3 regions of the Paenibacillus sp. N22P23 genome follow, and region 1 is predicted to be linked to each of the others. Evidence: riboswitches for the same ligand, from Rfam matches in the RefSeq annotation. Region 1 holds a riboswitch; each other region holds the start of a gene.
What was found. Region 1 has a riboswitch for cyclic di-AMP ahead of AC506A_RS22755 (histidine kinase). Riboswitches for the same ligand answer to the same signal wherever they lie in the genome.
Positions count from the first base shown of each region.

Region 2: it holds a riboswitch for cyclic di-AMP, as region 1 does, so the genes downstream of both, AC506A_RS12030 (3D domain-containing protein) here and AC506A_RS22755 (histidine kinase) in region 1, are expected to answer to the same signal.
Region 3: it holds a riboswitch for cyclic di-AMP, as region 1 does, so the genes downstream of both, AC506A_RS30205 (hypothetical protein) here and AC506A_RS22755 (histidine kinase) in region 1, are expected to answer to the same signal.

Region 1 covers NZ_JBXENT010000006.1:195,442-201,429, forward strand. Annotated here, with positions in the region: gene AC506A_RS22735 (6-phospho-beta-glucosidase) at 1-207, opposite strand, end outside; gene AC506A_RS22740 (N-acetylglucosamine kinase) at 243-1,223, opposite strand; gene AC506A_RS22745 (zinc ribbon domain-containing protein) at 1,500-1,760, shown strand; gene AC506A_RS22750 (DUF445 domain-containing protein) at 1,897-3,156, shown strand; cyclic di-AMP (ydaO/yuaA leader) riboswitch at 3,355-3,508, shown strand; gene AC506A_RS22755 (histidine kinase) at 3,699-5,988, shown strand, end outside.
Region 2 covers NZ_JBXENT010000002.1:266,570-272,557, reverse strand. Annotated here, with positions in the region: gene AC506A_RS12040 (TetR/AcrR family transcriptional regulator) at 134-763, shown strand; gene AC506A_RS12035 (ATP-binding protein) at 842-1,981, shown strand; cyclic di-AMP (ydaO/yuaA leader) riboswitch at 2,048-2,252, shown strand; gene AC506A_RS12030 (3D domain-containing protein) at 2,356-3,144, shown strand; gene AC506A_RS12025 (polysaccharide deacetylase family protein) at 3,190-4,116, opposite strand; gene AC506A_RS12020 (alpha/beta fold hydrolase) at 4,285-5,244, shown strand; gene AC506A_RS12015 (SGNH/GDSL hydrolase family protein) at 5,259-5,918, shown strand.
Region 3 covers NZ_JBXENT010000017.1:32,103-38,090, forward strand. Annotated here, with positions in the region: gene kdpB (potassium-transporting ATPase subunit KdpB) at 1-365, opposite strand, end outside; gene kdpA (potassium-transporting ATPase subunit KdpA) at 384-2,057, opposite strand; gene AC506A_RS30200 (potassium-transporting ATPase subunit F) at 2,089-2,166, opposite strand; gene AC506A_RS30205 (hypothetical protein) at 2,489-2,905, opposite strand; cyclic di-AMP (ydaO/yuaA leader) riboswitch at 3,036-3,204, opposite strand; gene AC506A_RS30210 (DUF4350 domain-containing protein) at 3,451-5,988, opposite strand, start outside.

The DNA.
Region 1 (5,988 bases):
ATGCACCTCGATTGGAAGGCCGGAGCGTTCTACCATGCGTTTTGCTAAATTACCGACAATGTTTAGCTTATGAAGTCCTGCCTCAATATCGACGAGCCACAGTTCTCGTACCGGAAGCTCATGATGAAATCGAATAAATCCTTCTACCAGCTCAGGAGTATAGGAGGAACCTCCCCCAATAACTACAACTTTCAATCCGTCTGCCATTCTAGTCACATCCCATCTAATTAGTAAGTCGTTCGTTATAGGTTGATTTCATCGAATTCGCCAAGTGCCCGCATGCAGTCATAAACATCCTGCTCTATTGTTAAGCCATCTGCTTCCATCGCAGACCAGACAGCGCCAAAGACCGGGTCCACCGTCAAGGTGACGAGCGTGGCCGATGGTGCCACGGCTGCAACAAACTCTTCAATCGGACCGCGAATCCAACCGCGGTCGCCGCGTGTCAGCAGACTGCCTGCAAGCACGACATCGAAGGTTTCGCCGGTCATCCCTAGACGCCGTGCAACAGCAACTACAGACTTGCCAAGCTCTGTCCCTTGATGTTGAAGGATAGCGATTGCCGCTTCATCACCAAGCGCCGCTGCTTCAAATAGCAGCTTCGTTACATCGACCGGCACTTTCTTCTCATGATCAAGGAAATCGTTCAGCATCGTTTCGACATCGCTGTATCCCAGATAAGCGAGCACCAAGCCCGTCAAAGCAGTTGGCTTCTCGCGGCCATCCCAGGCGCGGATAACGGTGCGGAATGCCTCAATGTTCAAGGATGCGCCTCCACCGAAATCGCCATGCATATATTCGAAGCCGCCGCATTGGATATGGACGCCTTCCTTATTGCGACCGGCGCAGTTGGTGCCGGTACCGCAAATGACGGAGATGCCATAGGAGCGGTCCGTGCCCGCACGCAGGCCAATCATCGTATCGCAAGTGATCGAATAGCGGGGCAGGCCGATCGCGCTCACGATAGGATGCAGAATACGATAATCGGCTTCACGATCAGCACCTGCAAGGCCAAAATAAGCATGCTGTACATCTTCATGTTTGACGCCTGCCTGTGTGAGTGCATCGGAAACGGCTTCCGCCAAGTGGCGAGCGGCGCCTTCAGCATCCAGCTGATGATTGCCGTTTCCGCTTAGACCTTTGCCAAGCACGTTGCCGTGTTCGTCGGTGAGCAAGGCGTGCGTTTTGGTGCCGCCGCCGTCTATGCCTAAATAATAAGTCATTAATGTCACTCCTACTCTATCTCGCTTCAATCTCTTGTATTCTCTTCTTGCCATAAGTAAAGTTAAAGCGGTTAAACTTTTACCGAAAAAAATATAGGAGCGAATTGGAGCAGTAAACTGCTTCTTCGAAAGTTAAAGTGCTTTAACTTTCATCTCCTTACCTTATTGTAGAGGAGACCGATTTATTTTTCAACCTTAATTTCGATGTCCTTCATGTACAAGCTTTCGCAAAAAGCATATAATGAATCCAAAATTACCCTCGGGGAGTGTCTGAACGTGAGTGTCAGCTACAAGAACTGTCAAAGCTGCGGCATGCCCATTGCCAAAGGCGATAAGAACGGTACGGAGGCCAGTGGAGCGAAGAGCCTAAAGTATTGCATCCATTGTTATGTAGACGGCCAATTCACTTTACCTGATCTAACGGCGAACGGCATGAAGGAGCATGTGAAGGGGAAGCTCGCGAGCATGGGCTTTCCGAAGTTTACGACGGGGTTCTTTACGCGCGGCATCCATAAGCTGGAGCGCTGGAAGAGCTAAGCGAGTGCAGGAGCGGCTTTGGCGGAGGAGAGACAGACCTCGGGTCTTGTCTCTTTTTTGTTGTTTTTAGGGCTGTTTTTGCAACTGATTCGTATGAAGTGGTATGGTGTAAAGAAGCACTAGTAGGAGGAAGAACATGGCGAACGAATCTAAGAAAAATAAACATATTGCAAATATATCGCTGGGTATCATGGCTGCAGGTTTCGCAGCAACGTTACCTTTCAGCGGCAAGGGGCTTAGCTTGCTGCATGTCGGCTTCGAGGCCGGCGTCATCGGGGGGCTTGCGGACTGGTTTGCCGTTACGGCGCTATTTCGCCACCCGCTGAGAATTCCGATTCCGCACACGGCGCTGCTGCCGCGCAATCGCAAGAAGATGTCGGATGGCATCGTGAGGGTGCTGGAGGATCGGCTGCTTGCCAAAGAGAGCATGATCGAGAAGCTGCGGCAGATCGAGCTCGCGAAGCAGCTGCTGCCGGCTCTACGCCAGGCGGCTCATTCAGCGATACACAGCGAGCGCTTGCCTCATCTGCTCGAGGGAGCGCTGCGTACGATAGAGCTGGAGAAGCTTGTTCCAATTCTCTCGGGGGAAATTCGCACCGCGGTGGAGCGAATTGATCTGGAAGCGGCGCTTCGCGGCTTCTTGCGAAATGCCGTGGAGAATGGCGTAGACGAGCGTCTGCTCGATTTGCTGCTGGAGCGTGCGGAAGAATGGGCAAGCACGGAGGGGATGCGCCGCGAGCTGGGCAATGCGGCGATGCAGCTCGTGAAAGGGCTGAATCTGGGCGGTCTGATGCAGTTTGCGGTCAATGCGTTCATCGGCTATCTGGATGAGGATAAACTGGGCACGATGCTGCAATCTTTTATCCTAACGAAGATTCATGAGCTCAAAGTTCAAGGCACAGATCGGCGTGCTGTTATTATGAAGCATCTGCATCAAGGGCTGGAGATGTTGATTTCGCGTTTGTCCGAAACCGGACAGCTGAATGCGCTGCGCGATGAGCTGCTCGCTTCATTCGATCTGGATGGCGAGATGACGCGATTGTTCGAATCGCTGCGCGAGAAGGGAATAACGTTCCTCCATTCGGAGGATTTCGCTGCCAAGGTTTGGCCGATGCTGGAGAGCCTGCTTGATCGCTTGGAGGAGAACCACGGATTAGTCGAAGATGCCGAGCAGTGGCTGAAAGGGCAGGTTGCCGGACTCATTGAACGCAATCATACGAAGATCGGTTCATTCGTGAAGGAGAACCTCGATCGACTCGACAATGATCAGCTGGTGGAGTTAATAGAAGATAAAGTGGGTCAGGACCTGCAATGGATTCGGGTCAATGGTGCCGTTTGCGGTTTCTTGATCGGTCTATTATTGCGGTTAATTGAAATGGGCTTCGGTTATAACTAAATAAGAAGAAGCAGTCCGTTCTATTTCGCCTTATTTGTGAGAAACGGCAAATTAGTGAGGTAGAGTGAGGCTGCTTGCGATCGAATCGATTGTAAGCGTTATATTCGCGATAGTTGGCTGGAAATGAGAACGAAACCGTTTGCGGCCTTCCTTTACAAAAGACATGCGCAGGCGTAACATACGATTCATGCTTAATCTTCTGCAATAGCGCTGAATTTCTGAATAGAAATCGGGGGAACCACTCATCTGGGGTGAATCTTGAAGAACAGACCGTTTCGGTCAACGCTTTAAGTAGGGCGACTCTCACGCCCGAATCCGTCAGCTAACCTCGAAAGCGTACTAGAGAGGCAACGATTGTTCGTTCGTGCATATAGACACTTTAATTATAACTTGTGCCTAGAAGCCGCGAGAGGCGTTCCTCTGTGTTAAAGAGGCAATCCCTGCAGGCTTCTTTTTTGTGCTGTTTAGGAATGGACACAAAAAAGAATAAGTTTGCGAAGAATATGTAAGTTTATAGGTGTAGAAAGGAAGGCGAAGTTGTCATGGCTGGTTACCGCCGCAAAACCCCGGAAGAATTGCTCTTATCCATCTCCAAAATTCATCGCGGCCGTCTTAAAATTTATGTTGGTGCCGTGAGCGGCTCAGGCAAAACCTATCATATGCTGCGTGAAGGCCAAGCGCTGAAGCAGCAGGGCATTGAGGTTGTCGTCTGCGCCGTGTCGACGATGCGCCGGCCGGAAACGGTGGAGCAGCTTGCTGATTTGGAGCGGATCCCGAGCATTCATTGGTACAAGGGGGACGTGGAGAAGAAGGATCTTAACTTGGATGTCATTCTGGAACGGAATCCGGAGGTGCTGCTTGTTGACGGGCTGGCCCACGAGAACCGTCCGGATGCGAAATTCCCGACTCGTCTGGAGGACATTCAATTTCTTCTGAGTCACGGTATCAGTATCATCACAACCGTGAATGTATACGAACTCGAAGGGGTAACCGAGCTTGCACAGAAGCTGACAGGCATTACAGCGGAATGTACGGTGTCCGCGGATCTGCTGGAATTGGCGGATGAGGTAAGGCTTATCGATGCATCGCCGGAAACGATTCTGACACGCCTAAATGAAGGGCGTTTAAACAATATTAAAGATCCCGGGCTGCTCAAGCGCGGGAACCTCGGCAAGCTCAGAGAAATTGCGCTTCGACTGATGGCCGAAGGCGTGAACGAGTCGCTTGAGAAATACCGCGAGGAGCAGGGCTTCATCGGGCCGTCGGGCGCTACGGAACGGATTTTGGTTGCGGCGCAGTATCACTGGAATGGTTCGATCTATATTCGGCGCGGTCAGCAAATCGCCAAGCGGCTAAGCGGCGACCTGGAGGTTGTGGTCTTCGTCGATTCCAGCCAGGAGCCTACGAAGGAAAGAGATGATTTCAAACGTTCCATTCTGAAGCTGACTGAGAAGGTGGATGCCGGCTTCAGAGAAATTTCAGTGAATAACAGAAGGCAGATTCCGCGTGCGCTCATCAAATACGCGATGCTGATCAATGCGACCCGCATCGTCATGGGTCATTCCAAGCAGACGCGTGCACAGGAGATCGCACAAGGCTCAATCGCGGGCAGCGTGCTGAAACAGATGCGGAACATCGACGTTTTCTTCATGGCGGACAGAGCCGAGCATGAGGGAGAGCGAGTGCTGCCAACGAAACGGGCGACGCCGAAGATGACAGCGGAGCCATACCGGAGGCTAAGTGCGCAAGAGGTAGAGAAGAAGATCGAGCGGATTCGCCGCGGGAAATTCAAGGTCTATGTCGGCGCAGCACCCGGGGCAGGCAAGTCCTATATGATGCTTCGCGAGGGCAATGATTTGCTTCGCAAAGAAATCGACGTTGTAGTCGGTCTAATGGAGACTCATGATCGTGCGGAAACGCAGGATCAGGCCGGACGACTGGAGGTAGTGCCTCGTCTGTCCATTGACAGTGATGGCAAGGTTCACTCCGAGATGGATGTGGATGCGATTATTAAGCGCAATCCGGAGGTTGTGCTGATCGATGAACTGGCCCATATCAATGCACCGGGCAGCCGCAACAAGCGCCGGTATGAGGATGTACAGGAGATTTTGGATGCCGGCATATCCGTTATTGCTACCATGAATGTACACCATCTGGAAAGCTTGAAGGATGCTGTGGAGCAGATTACGGGGATCGCAGTGAATGAGACGGTACCGGACATGATGCTGCGGCTTGCCGAAGAGGTGGAGCTGATTGATGTGGCGCCGGACACGCTGCAGCAGCGAATGCGGGAAGGTCATATTTATAAAATGGACGACGTCGAAGACGCGCTCTGCGGCTTCTTCAAGACAGGTAACCTGATTGCGCTGCGCGAGCTTGCTTTGCGGGAAATCGCTGACGATGTCGATGAGCGTCTGGAATCGTGGGAACGCAACGGTTCGCTTCGCGGTCCATGGCGGCGCCATGAATCGATCTTCGTGGCGGTAACGGTGAACAAGAAAGCGGAGAGACTCATTCGCCGCGGCTTCCGAATAGCGCATAGGCTCAAAGCGGATTGGCATGTCCATTACGTGCAAACGGATGCGGTGCCGGGTGAAGAGGAGCGAATAGAAGAGCTGCAGGAGCTGACAGCGCGTCTTGGCGGCACGTTCGAGGTCGAGCGCAACGTCTCGCGTAACGATGTACCTGCTGCTCTGCTGGCGAAGGCAAACGTACTGAAAAGCACGCAGATGGTGCTCGGTCAATCCGGTCAAGGCTTCTGGAGCAAGCTGCGGCATAAATGCGTGGTCGACACCATTTTGCGTGAAGGACGGCACATGGATGTGCTTGTTG
Region 2 (5,988 bases), on a different contig from region 1:
ATAATTAAGATAAGAGCGGCCGAGCATCGGCTGCTCTTTTTTTGCATTCTAGTTGACGATTCTGTAACCGTCGGTTATTCTGTGACCGATGGTTACCAAATTACTTGAGTCTAAACATGAGGTGTGCTGTCCTATGACCACAAGAAGAAAACAATTAACGGAAGAGATGAAAGCAGCGATTCGTGCCGCAGCAGCAGCTTTATTCGCAGAGAAGGGTTACTCATCTGTGACGATGCGCGAAATTGCCAAAGCAGCAGGCTGCTCGCATACCGCCATTTATTTATATTTCAAAAATAAAGAAGAGCTGCTTCAGCAGATTGCGATTCCTTCGCTGCTCACGCTGGAACAGAAGCTGTTAGACTTAATAGTCGGTAAACCGGATTCGGCAGCCTTGGATAAACTGCTCGACGTATGCAGCGAATATGTTCGATTCAGCCTGACGAGCGGCAGTTTGCAAACGGTCTTGTTTATGTCCGCCTCGGTACGAGTAGATGATCCTCAGCCAGAGCTCGAAGTCAACGTTATCCGCAACAGACTGTTCGCTCACATTATGCAGGTGCTCTTTATTGCCGTCTCTGAAGGGTCAGTGGAACCGAGACAAGAGGCTGCATTGAACAATGGCCGGATCTTGTTTTATTACCTGCAAGGCTTCATCAGCACTTACAGTGGACATGCGGAACCAACGGATGAGCTGCTTGAGCGGACGATGCCTATATTCAAGCAAGGCATTCTAACGATGATTCGCGGTTTGAAACAACATTAAAACTTTCTCACGTGCAGGGTTTGTAAGAATAAGAGGCGAAATCCTAATGTAGACTTCATCACCCGGAGGGTTTGAAACATGAGGCGTAAAGCCGTTTATTGTAACAAGTCGCTTGCTGTGAACGTGAAGAGGAAGCTCGGAAAGATGAATCATGGTGTTGACGATGTAGATTCCAGGTCTGATATGCACAATTACCAACGTTTGATCAAATATTTGCCGGAACCGATTTTTGTGCATGACGGCAACGATATTTTGTTTGCCAACCAAGCTGGCCTTAAGCTATTGAACATTTCAGAAAGCGACTTGATTACAGGCCAAAGAAGCTTTCGTTACATACATCCGGATTATTGGGAGCGATCCGCAGCACGAATTCAAGCGATTATGCAGACGGATGAGCCCAATGAATTTCTAGACTGCAAGCTGATTGCAGAAGGCGGCGAGATCATCGACGTCGAGGTGTCCAGCACGCGAATTCGCAATTACTTGAATAGGGGCACCGTCGTGCAAAGCGTGTTTCGCGATATTCGTGAGCGAAAGAAGGAAGAGGAAGCGCTGATTCAGTCGGAGAAGCTGTCTGTCGCCGGCCAAATGGCAGCAGGCATCGCACACGAAATTCGAAATCCGCTTACGTCGCTGATCGGCTTCTCTAAATTTCTGAAGACGAAGATTGACCAGTATCATGAATACTTTGATATTATGCTTGTCGAACTGGACCGGATTAATTCGATCGTGCAGGAGTTTATGGCGCTTGCCAAACCGCAGGCGAATCAGTTCCGTAAACATGACTTGGTCAAAATCATTCAAAGCGTATTGACGCTTCTAGAAACGCAGGCGATTCTGCGCGATGTACAGATCGTCTCGCGTACGGATACGACTGCAGCGGAGCTGCTCTGTGATGAGAACCAGCTGAAGCAGGTGTTCGTCAATGTGCTCAAGAATGCGATCGAGGCTATGCCAAGCGGGGGCATGATTACGATCGACTTGAAGGCGCAGCAGCAAAGCGAGCTGATTGTCGAAATCATTGATCAGGGGATCGGTATTCCGCAGGATCAGCTGCCTAAACTGGGCGGGCCATTCTTCACCACGAAAGACAGCGGAACGGGTCTTGGACTTATGATTTGTTATCGAATTATCGAAGGCCACCATGGACGAATGGACATTACGAGCATCCCTGAGAAAGGGACTACCGTAAGCATCTTTCTTCCGCGAAATGGATAATTATTGGTCATTTTGAGGGCTGTTCCTGTATTTACCGGTAGGATTCGCCTTGCCGGATATGGTATTCTATTACGCGAGCCGAAACTTAACGTACGGGGGATCTTTTAGGGAGTGGCATCACTGCCCTCCGGCCTGACATTCCGCCTAAGTGGAATGCAGTGCTGAACGCGCATTTGGCGCTGGGGTGAATCGCTTAGTTCACGAAGCGTAGGGTTGAACTCCTCAATCCGAATCCGACAACTAACCTCGCAGGCCGCATGCGATAAGGAAGATTATGACACGCTATTAAGCTGTGTGTCCTTCATCGCGATGACGGAATAAATCCGCACACTTGTGGATGATATCCGTAAATCAAAAGGAGGCAATACAACTTGATGAAACAGGTATGGAAGAAGAGCGCGATAATTGCAGCGCTTAGCTTTGCTGTTCTTACACACACGGCAAGCGCAGCATCGACCTACAGCGCGAAAGATGGCGACACGTTCTGGGAGCTTTCCAAGCAATTCGGCATTTCACTTCAGCAGATGCTGAAAGCTAATCCCATGATCGATCCACAAAACATCTATGAAGGGCTTAGCATCGTTATCCCAGCTTCGAAAGCTGTAAAGAAGACAACGACTGCCAAGGCGGCACCTAAGGCGGCACCTAAGGCGGAAGCGAAAGCCGCAACTAAGGCAAAAGCTGCTCCTAAGGCAGAAGCAAAAGCAGCCCCGAAAGCGAAAGCTAAGGCCGCGCCGAAAGCTGTAAAAGCAGCGTCTAAAGCTGCAGTAGGCAAAGCGATGAAAATGACCTCTGTGGACAGAGAAGAAGAAATCATCACAATCGGCAGCAGCAATTATAACTATTCGGAAGTTGTTCAAGCAAAAGCAAGTGCTTATACAGCAGCCGCTTCTGAGAACGGCTCATGGGGTGCTGTAGACTACTTCGGTAATCCGCTTAAGCTTGGAACAATTGCAGTTGACCCGAACGTTATCCCGCTTGGCAGCAAGGTCTATGTTACAGGCTATGACCATGGCGGACTTCCGGCTGGCGGCATGATGGCTATTGCAGCAGATGCAGGCAGTGCCATCAAAGGCGATCGTATCGATATTTTCGTACCGCAATCACAAGAGCAAGCCAGCATGTTTGGCTTCCAATACGTGAAAGTATTCGTTCTAGAATAATAGTTACAAATGCAAACGGCAGCCCGGCGGGCTGCCGTTTTGTTTTTACTTTGTCCGTGTACCGCGAGCCTCAGGTTTATTCAGGAGCTCAGGCAGCGTTACAATCTGATAGCCTTTGCTGCGCAGCAGTCGAATCAGCCGTGGCAGGGCAGCGATTGTCCCTGATAAATCCTGACCTTCGCCTCCGCCGGCATGCTGCAAGATAATCGAACCGGGCTGCAGTGTTCGTTTGATATTGATGAGAATGCTATTGCTGTCTAGACTTTTCCAATCGACGGAATCCACATCCCAATTGACGACAATATAGCCTCGCTGCCTCAGCCAATCGACTTGCTGAGGGGTGATTTCACCGTAAGGCGGTCGTATGAATTTGGGGCTGTATCCGGCAAGAGGGCGCAGTATCCAATCGGTTTGCCAAATTTGCTGCTCGAAGGCATAACGGGAAATACGTGAGAATACCGCATGATCATACGAATGATTGCCGATGATATGGCCTTCTTTACGCATGCGCCTTACAAGGGCTGGGTGTTTGGCTGCTCGGTTGCCGACAACAAAGAAGGTGGCTCTTACTTTATAACGAGCGAGAATCTCCAACACCTGAGGCGTGTAGCGCGGATCTGGCACGTCATCGAAGGTTAGCGCCACTCTTCGTACACCGCGTGGTCCCCAAACAACGAAAGAACCGGGAAACTGCTTCTGCAGCGTTACCCATGACATCGCACTGCGTTTCTTCTTCCTGCGTTTCTGCTCACTGTTGAAGGCCACGGAGTCCGCGTGCTTGGCAGTGGTATTAATCCCGTGCCCTTCTGGGTTGACTGCAGGCTGTAGATGACGACTTGAGTCACTGGCATGCGGCAGGCCGTCAGCTGAGGAGGTGGCATCGTCAGCATGCATTTGCGACGAGGAGCCTAATAATGCGGTCCAGGCAAGCAGCAGCACTAACACCCGTTTTGTTACAGGCATCCCGAACATGTTCTTCGTCCCTCCGCTCCTTGCGAAAATGTACTTGAATAGCCGTTCATAAACCGGTCGCTCTCATTTTGCCCTGCCATCCTTTGATCATGCATGAAAGATCCCTCTTTACACCGTTAGTCTCAAACACGTAACATGTAAGGGAATAAGTTGAAAAGGGGATAGAACATGCCAGCCATTGATATGCCGCTACATGAATTGAAAACGTATTCAGGAATCAATCCAAAACCTGCAGACTTCGATGCATACTGGGAGCGCGCGTTAGCGGAAATGCGCCAGACAGATGCTGCCGTAGAACTTATTCCTAGCGCTTTCCAAACGCCACAGGCGGAATGCTTCGATTTATACTTTACCGGCGTCAAAGGTGCGCGTGTTCATGCGCAATATGCGCGTCCTCGGAACGCGACTGCGCCACACCCAGCAGTTGTTCAATTTCACGGTTATACCGGCCATGCCGGCGATTGGACGGAGCGACTTGCTTATGTATCGCTTGGTTATTCCGTGTTCGCCATGGATTGCCGCGGTCAAGGCGGCAAATCCGAAGACTCAGGGAGTGTGAAAGGCAATACCCATCAAGGTCACATCATCCGTGGTCTTGACGATGAACCGGATCAACTGCTGTTCCGCCACATCTTCCTCGACACGGCTCAGCTTGCAGGCATCGCCTTGGACATGCCTGAGGTGGATCCAAGCCGAGTCTATGCTATGGGCGGCTCGCAAGGCGGCGCCTTAACGATTGCATGCGCGGCGCTTGAGCCAAGAGTATCCAAGCTTGCGCCTGTATTCCCGTTCCTCAGCGACTATAGACGCGTATGGGAAATGGATCTGGCCAAGGACGCCTACCATGAGCTGCGTACGTACTTCCGTCATTTCGATCCGCAGCATGTGCGTGAGGATGAAATTTTTACGAAACTGGGTTACATAGACATTCAGCATTTGGCTAATCGGATTCAAGGTGAGGTTCTGATGGGCGTGGGATTAATGGATACGATATGCCCGCCGTCCACACAGTTTGCAGCCTATAACAAGATTACATCGAAGAAACGTCTAGAAATTTTCCCGGACTTTGGCCATGAAGGGCTGCCGGGCTTGAATGATAAAATTATGCAGTTTTTCTTAGCAGAATAGGGGAGGTTGCGTTCATGTTGTTAGAGGTGAAAGATAAGCTTGTTATGATTGGAGATTCCATCACAGATTGCGGCCGGGCGCGGCCTGTCGGGGAAGGGCTGTTCGATGCCATTGGCAAAGGATATGTCGGCCTTGTCGATGCCTTGTTGACAGCAGCTTATCCGGAGCGCGGAATTCGCGTCGTCAACGTAGGAACGAGCGGTAACACCGTGCTTGATTTGAAGGAGCGTTGGCAGACAGATGTAATGGATCTGCAGCCGGATTGGCTCTCAATCATGATCGGCACCAACGATGTATGGCGTCAATTTGATACACCTCTCATTACGGAGTCGCATGTATACCTGGAACAGTATGCGGCAACATTGGAAGAACTCGTCGTGCAAACGAAGCCGAAGCTGAAAGGGCTTGTACTGATGACGCCTTTCTATCTCGAGCCGAATGCAAACGATGCGATGAGAGCTCAGATGGATCGCTATGGTGCAGTTGTACGTGATATTGCAGCTAAGCATGATGCGCTGTTTGTAGACACGCAAGCTGCCTTCAACCGGGTAATGGAGCATATCTACCCGGCAACAATTGCGTGGGATCGCGTTCATCCGAGTCAAGCGGGGCATGCCGTACTTGCGCGAGCATTCCTGCAAGCGGTCGGCTACGATTACTCACAGGGGCTATAGTTCAATCTGATGCTGCAAGACAAGAAGAAGACCTCTCGACACCAGCAAAGGCTGGATCGGGAGGTCTTTT
Region 3 (5,988 bases), on a different contig from region 1:
GTGGAAGGCACCTGCTTAAAGGATCCATCCCGCTGAACAAGCTTCGCCATCGTTTCGGATTTTGTTTTCCGAAGGGTATCCGCCTGTGCCTTGCCTCGGCCTTCCGCGAGTGCTTCAGCGAAATTACCGAACAATACGGTGAAGAGCAGAATGAAAAACACGGTCACATTGTAGCCTCGGCCCACAGTATCCGTACCAAACAGATCTGGCTGTATGGATAGCAGCAATGTGATTACCGTGCCTACTTCCACGATAAACATGACCGGGTTCTTGATCATGACCGCAGGGTTCAATTTCTTAACAGCGCCGATCATGGCTTGTAGTGCAATTTCCTTCGTTATCGTTTTTCTGCGTGCAGCAGCCATTATGATCTCTCCTTAAGTTTATTGCGGCATGGCCAGATGTTCAGCAATTGGCCCCAGTGCAAGTCCAGGGAAGAACGTAAGCGCTCCGATCACGAGAATGATCATGATGAGAATCCCCGTGAACAATGGTGTATTCGTGCGCAGCGTCCCCGTCGTTACCGGTACAACTCGTTTAACCGCAAGAGATCCGGCAATCGCAAGCATGGCAATGATTGAAATATAACGGCCAAACAACATCACCAAACCAATCCCTACATTATAGAAGTCGGTATTCGCGGTCAGACCGCCAAATGCGGAACCATTGTTTGCCGCGCCGGATGTAAAGGCATAAAGCACTTCAGATAGCCCATGTGTACCAGCATTCGCTATGGACGCGACGGCTGTCGGTGTAGCCAGAGCAAGTGCTGTTGGAGCAAGAATGATTAAAGGATGGATAAGCAGCGCGATCGCAGCCAGCTTCACTTCCTTGCCTTCAATCTTCTTACCGAGGAATTCCGGCGTACGTCCAACCATCAGACCGCAAATAAATACGGATAAGATGAGATACAATAACCCATTGAGGAGCCCGACACCTTTCCCGCCAAATACGTTATTCAGCATCATTTCGGCTAGCGCAACGAACCCGCCCATCGGTGTTAATGATTCGTGCATATTGTTCACAGAACCCGTCGTTGCTGCCGTTGTCACCGCTGTAAACAAGGCGGACTGCGATTCGCCAAACCTGACTTCCTTGCCCTCCATATTTCCGTGATAGCCTGCGGCATCAAGAGCGGGAACGCCTTTGTATTCCGATACAAATACGACTGTAAGCATAACCAAGAAGATGAGTCCCATAGCCCCAAATATGGCCCAGCCCTGCTTCTTGTTCTTAATCATCAGACCGAAAGCATACACAAGCGCCGTTGGAAGCAGCATCATGCAAATAATTTGCACCATATTGGTAAGCGGCGTTGGATTCTCGAACGGATGCGCCGAGTTTGTACCGAACCATCCCCCACCGTTCGTACCGATATGTTTGATCGATTCAAGCGTTGCAACCAGGCCTCTGGTTATCGTCTGCTGTGCTCCTTCAAGCGTGGTCGCATTTACAGCACCTTGGAATGTTTGCGGAACGCCTTGGAATACTAGAAATAATGCGACTAGGAAGCTAAGCGGCAGAAATACACGCGTAATCCCGCGAACCATATCCACATAGAAGTTACCCAGGTTATCCTGACGGCCGACGAGTCCACGAATGAACGCGATCGCTATTGCGAAGCCGGTTGCTGCCGACGTGAACATCGGAAACGTAATTGCAAGCAATTGAGACAAATAGGAAAGTCCATTCTCCCCTGAGTAAGACTGCCAGTTTGTATTCGTAATAAACGATACAGCTGTATTAAATGCCTGCCCCGCAGGCATATTGCCGATCCCATCCGGATTAAGCGGCAGAAAGCTCTGAAACCGCAGGACAAGATACAGCAGGAGCATCATAACGAAGTTGCTAAGCAGGACGGCTGCTACATACTTTTTCCATCCCATTGCTTCATCCTCGCGCACTCCCATTAACCGATACAGCATGCGTTCGAACGGACCAAACACACGATCCAATCCTGTTTTCTCATGCTGAAACACTTTTACAAGATAAATGCCTACCGGCTTAACCAACAACATAATGATGATCAGCGTAATGGCTACCTGTACGAACCCCATACTCATGTCATGAATCCTCCGCCCTGGCCATTTAGAATTTTTCTGGTTTTACTAATACAAAGCCTAGATACAAAATGAGAATACCTGCAATAATACCGACGATTATCATAGCGTTACCTCCCTAGGCTTTCTCACAGAATTTAAGGAATCCCCAGAATATAGCGAATGCAGCAACAAACAATATCACCATTGTAAAATCATTGATCATAACCCCTTACTACCTCCCATAGCTGCATGCCGTGAATTGAGAATATTTTCCCCTGCCGGATGGAAACTATACTTGTCTTTCAGTGTGCTTAAAGTTTAGTATGCTGCTTATCAGTTCCCCCTCTTCGGTATAAGGAAATCTTAATACGGGTTGCCGTAAAAAGGGGGTAAAGAAACCTCCTGTCAGGTGTAAAAAAAGTATAAAAATCGGTCGTTATCGACGTTTAGAACGAGACGTAAGCCTGCGAGTGGTCGAATAAATACGTGCGATTCCATACTGCGCAGCTTTGGCCTTTGTTTCCTTTAGCTGTATGATCCAGCTGCTCAGCCAAGCTCGTTAATGCGGATTCCATTACATGTGTGCGTTCCGTTCCCCATGCTTCTTGCTTCTGATGGATATAATCCAGACCTTCCTCAATTGTCAGTCCTTTTATTCGCTGGTAAATGGCCGTCCACTGCACAATGTCGCCCTTCAGGTTACAGCCGTGCATCTGGAATTCAATGAGGCTGCAGCCTCCGTCATTCGTAGTGATGGCGAGTAAACCGCAAATGCAGTCTTCACTATGTCCAGGCAGCCGTTCATCTGTGAGCTCACCATCAAATTGAAACAGCTCAATCGCATTAATCTTGCAATCTTTCACAATACTCACTCTCCTGATCGTTGGTTGATAGTAGACGGTAGACAGCACAAAGAGGCCCGGGAAGCAGAGAAACTCTACTCCCGGGCCTCATCACAGCGTAAAGAAACAAGCTGCGCAAGCTCGATTGAATGGGTTCTCTCTCATACGCTTACGAGGTTAGCTGTCGGATTCGGGCTTGAGAGTACCCTACCTTAACAATTAACACCTGTTATGGATTCACCCCAAGAAACCGTTCTGATCGAAGTCGGCTTCCAATTGGTTCCCCCGTTCCTCTTGCGAGGACTCAGCGTGTAAAGCAAGATTTGAAGTTGTTGAATCAAATCTTATTCCTGCGAGAAGAGAATGTAAAATCTGATTTAAGTGCTAATTACGCCAATTCTATCGAATTGAGCGCATAATTGCGCTTTCATCCTGAGCACTCATTCTTTTCAATTGGGTTTTCATAGGTTTGCTTCCAAACCTTTCTGTGAATAGCAAAGGAGCTAAGCACATTCATCATGTCGCTTAGCTCCTTGTTTATTCCTATTATTTTGTTTTTGTAAACCTTACTTCGTAAAGCTAACTGCCTCCAACATACGTGTAATCAGAGCCGCGCTCTCTGCACGGGTCGTCATCGAGCTCGCGTTAAATTTGCCCGAAGCTCCTTTGATCAGCTTGGCTTGCTCCAATTTCGTTACGGCATCCAGCGCCCAGCTGTGAATACTGCTCACGTCGCTGAAGCCGGACCCCGCAGTCGCTTCGTTAAAGTGATATCCTGCCAGCCCCATCGCTCTGAACAGGATTACCGCCATCTCTTCCCGTGTAATCGTTGCTGACGGGTTGAAATTGCCTGCGGCGTCACCTTTCACGATGCCATAGCCCACTAACGATTGAACGGCAGCTGCGTACCAAGCATTCGTACTGACATCGTGGAACAACGAAGTCGATGCTGCTCCTTGTGTTTTCATGCCAAGCGCTTTCGCCATCATGAGCGCAAACTCCGAGCGGGTCACCTGTTCGTTCGGTTTAAATTCGTCTGCATTGAAGCCTGCAATAATCATCTTGCCTGCTGCCGCTTCGATATCAGCACGCGCCCAGTGCGTTGCAATATCCTTAAACGTATGCTCGCTGTTTAGAACGAGGTAGGTGCTGTTGGAAAGACTGTAGATATGGATCACTTTCCCATCTGTGGTAAACGGTACAGGCTCGTACGACGTTTTACCGTCAGCTCCTTTAACTTCTCTGACAACAGCAAGTTTGCTGCTATCGGCTGCAGTATCAAGCACTATCGTTCTCGCTACATACTGCGTAAATGTAGACAGTACTTGCTGCTTACCGCCTGCCTCAGTAGCCGTTATCGTGAATTCAAGGGCAGCGAGAACCTCATGACCCTGTTCATCAGCCGTCCGCTCTGCTTCTTTATTCACGGCTATCGTCAATTCAATAGCTGCATCTTTACGGTCATTGAGCAGCTTACTGAGTTCATCAATCGGCAGCGCGTACTCGCCGAGCGAAGTCTTCACTGTCAAAGCTGTACTTGACGAATCCGCCAGTAATTGACGAACAACATCAGCGTTTAGAGAAACTTGGATTTCATCCACTTTCTCAGTAGTCGTTGCATCGACGATTACTGATCCGTCTGCTGATGGCTTCAACGGTTTCTCGACCTTCAGATCTGCGATCTTATTGCCAGCTTCATCCGTTGTTACAACAGGTTTGCCGGATGAATTGTCCGTGTCACCCGGATAACTCGGTGGCGTTGGCGTGCTTGGATTACCGGAAGTAGCAGACAGCTCACGGGTATCGCGCACCCTGATCCGCACACCTTCCGAATACTTACCTGCAACACCAACCGCTTCGTACGTATCGCCCGCCACCATCTGCGGAACGGGAACGTCGTTCTGCAGCGCGATGTAGCCGTCTGTAAATACGAGCACAGGACCTGTTCCATCATTGATCACATACGAGTTGTCGTCGTATTTGGAAACAACTGTCCCTTTTACCTTTACGAGCTGGCCCTGGGCGGCCTCCTGCGCTGCGTCGTGTGTAGAAATCAATTCAGGTTCGATTGGGTTCACATGACCGATCTTGATGACGTCACCGGCAAATGTATCAAAAATAAGTTCACGGTTCTGCTCGAACGTTTGCAGCTTGCCATAAACGCGAACACGATCGCCTGCTTCCAGACTGTCAGCCGGCACTTCCTGGAAAGCCATGATACCGCCAGTTGCATCCTGGAGATAGAAGGCATCGAAGAATACGCCAGCGCCAGTCGTAACCGTACCTTCCACGACAACGGAAGTGTCGTCCGCATGCGCCTTGGCATCCGCAATAGAGCTTACTACTGCTTCATGTCCTGCCAGCCAATTGAACAGGTTAATGCCCAGTTCATCATTGCCTTTGGCGTTGTAGGTCTCATCCAATTGTTTATCGTTAATGAAATTCATACCCGACACGACAATTCGACCTGAGCCGATTTGCTCGGATGCAATCGCCGGAATAGCAGAACCGCCTGTTGTATCGGATACGGTATCATAGGCATGATAGTCGCTAGTTACATTGTCTTGATAGGTCGTTTCGTTACCGGATACAAGCACCGTCACCGTGTCGCTGTCTGTTAACGGCAAATGCCCGACTCCCTCAAGGCTTGCGCCGCTGTAATATTCAACGGTTGCAACGTGATCCGTCAACAAATTGCGAACCGGAGTAGGATGCAGCCTGACCGAAAACAGCGAAGTGGCCGGTGTCGTCCAGAAGTTGCCTTCCTTCGATGCATCAAAAATACCGTCATGGTTGACTTGAATCGTCGCGCCGATTTCCGTCAGCAAATCATTGTTAATCGTCGGATTGTTGCTGTGATTGCTCTTATCCGCCAGGAACAAGGAGCCTCCGTTTTTCACAAAATCAGCAACCGCCGTATTTTCCGCTGCTGACAAGTCTGTTTTCGGATGCGTGATGAGAAGTACCTTCACCCCGCTTAGAACATCTGCTGAGATCGTCGACTTGTTCTCCACAACCGTATAGCCCAGCTGTCTCAGCTTCTGCGTGATGGCTTTGAGATTGTCCTTGTACGTACCGCTGTCTGTCGTCGTATTCTCGTTGCC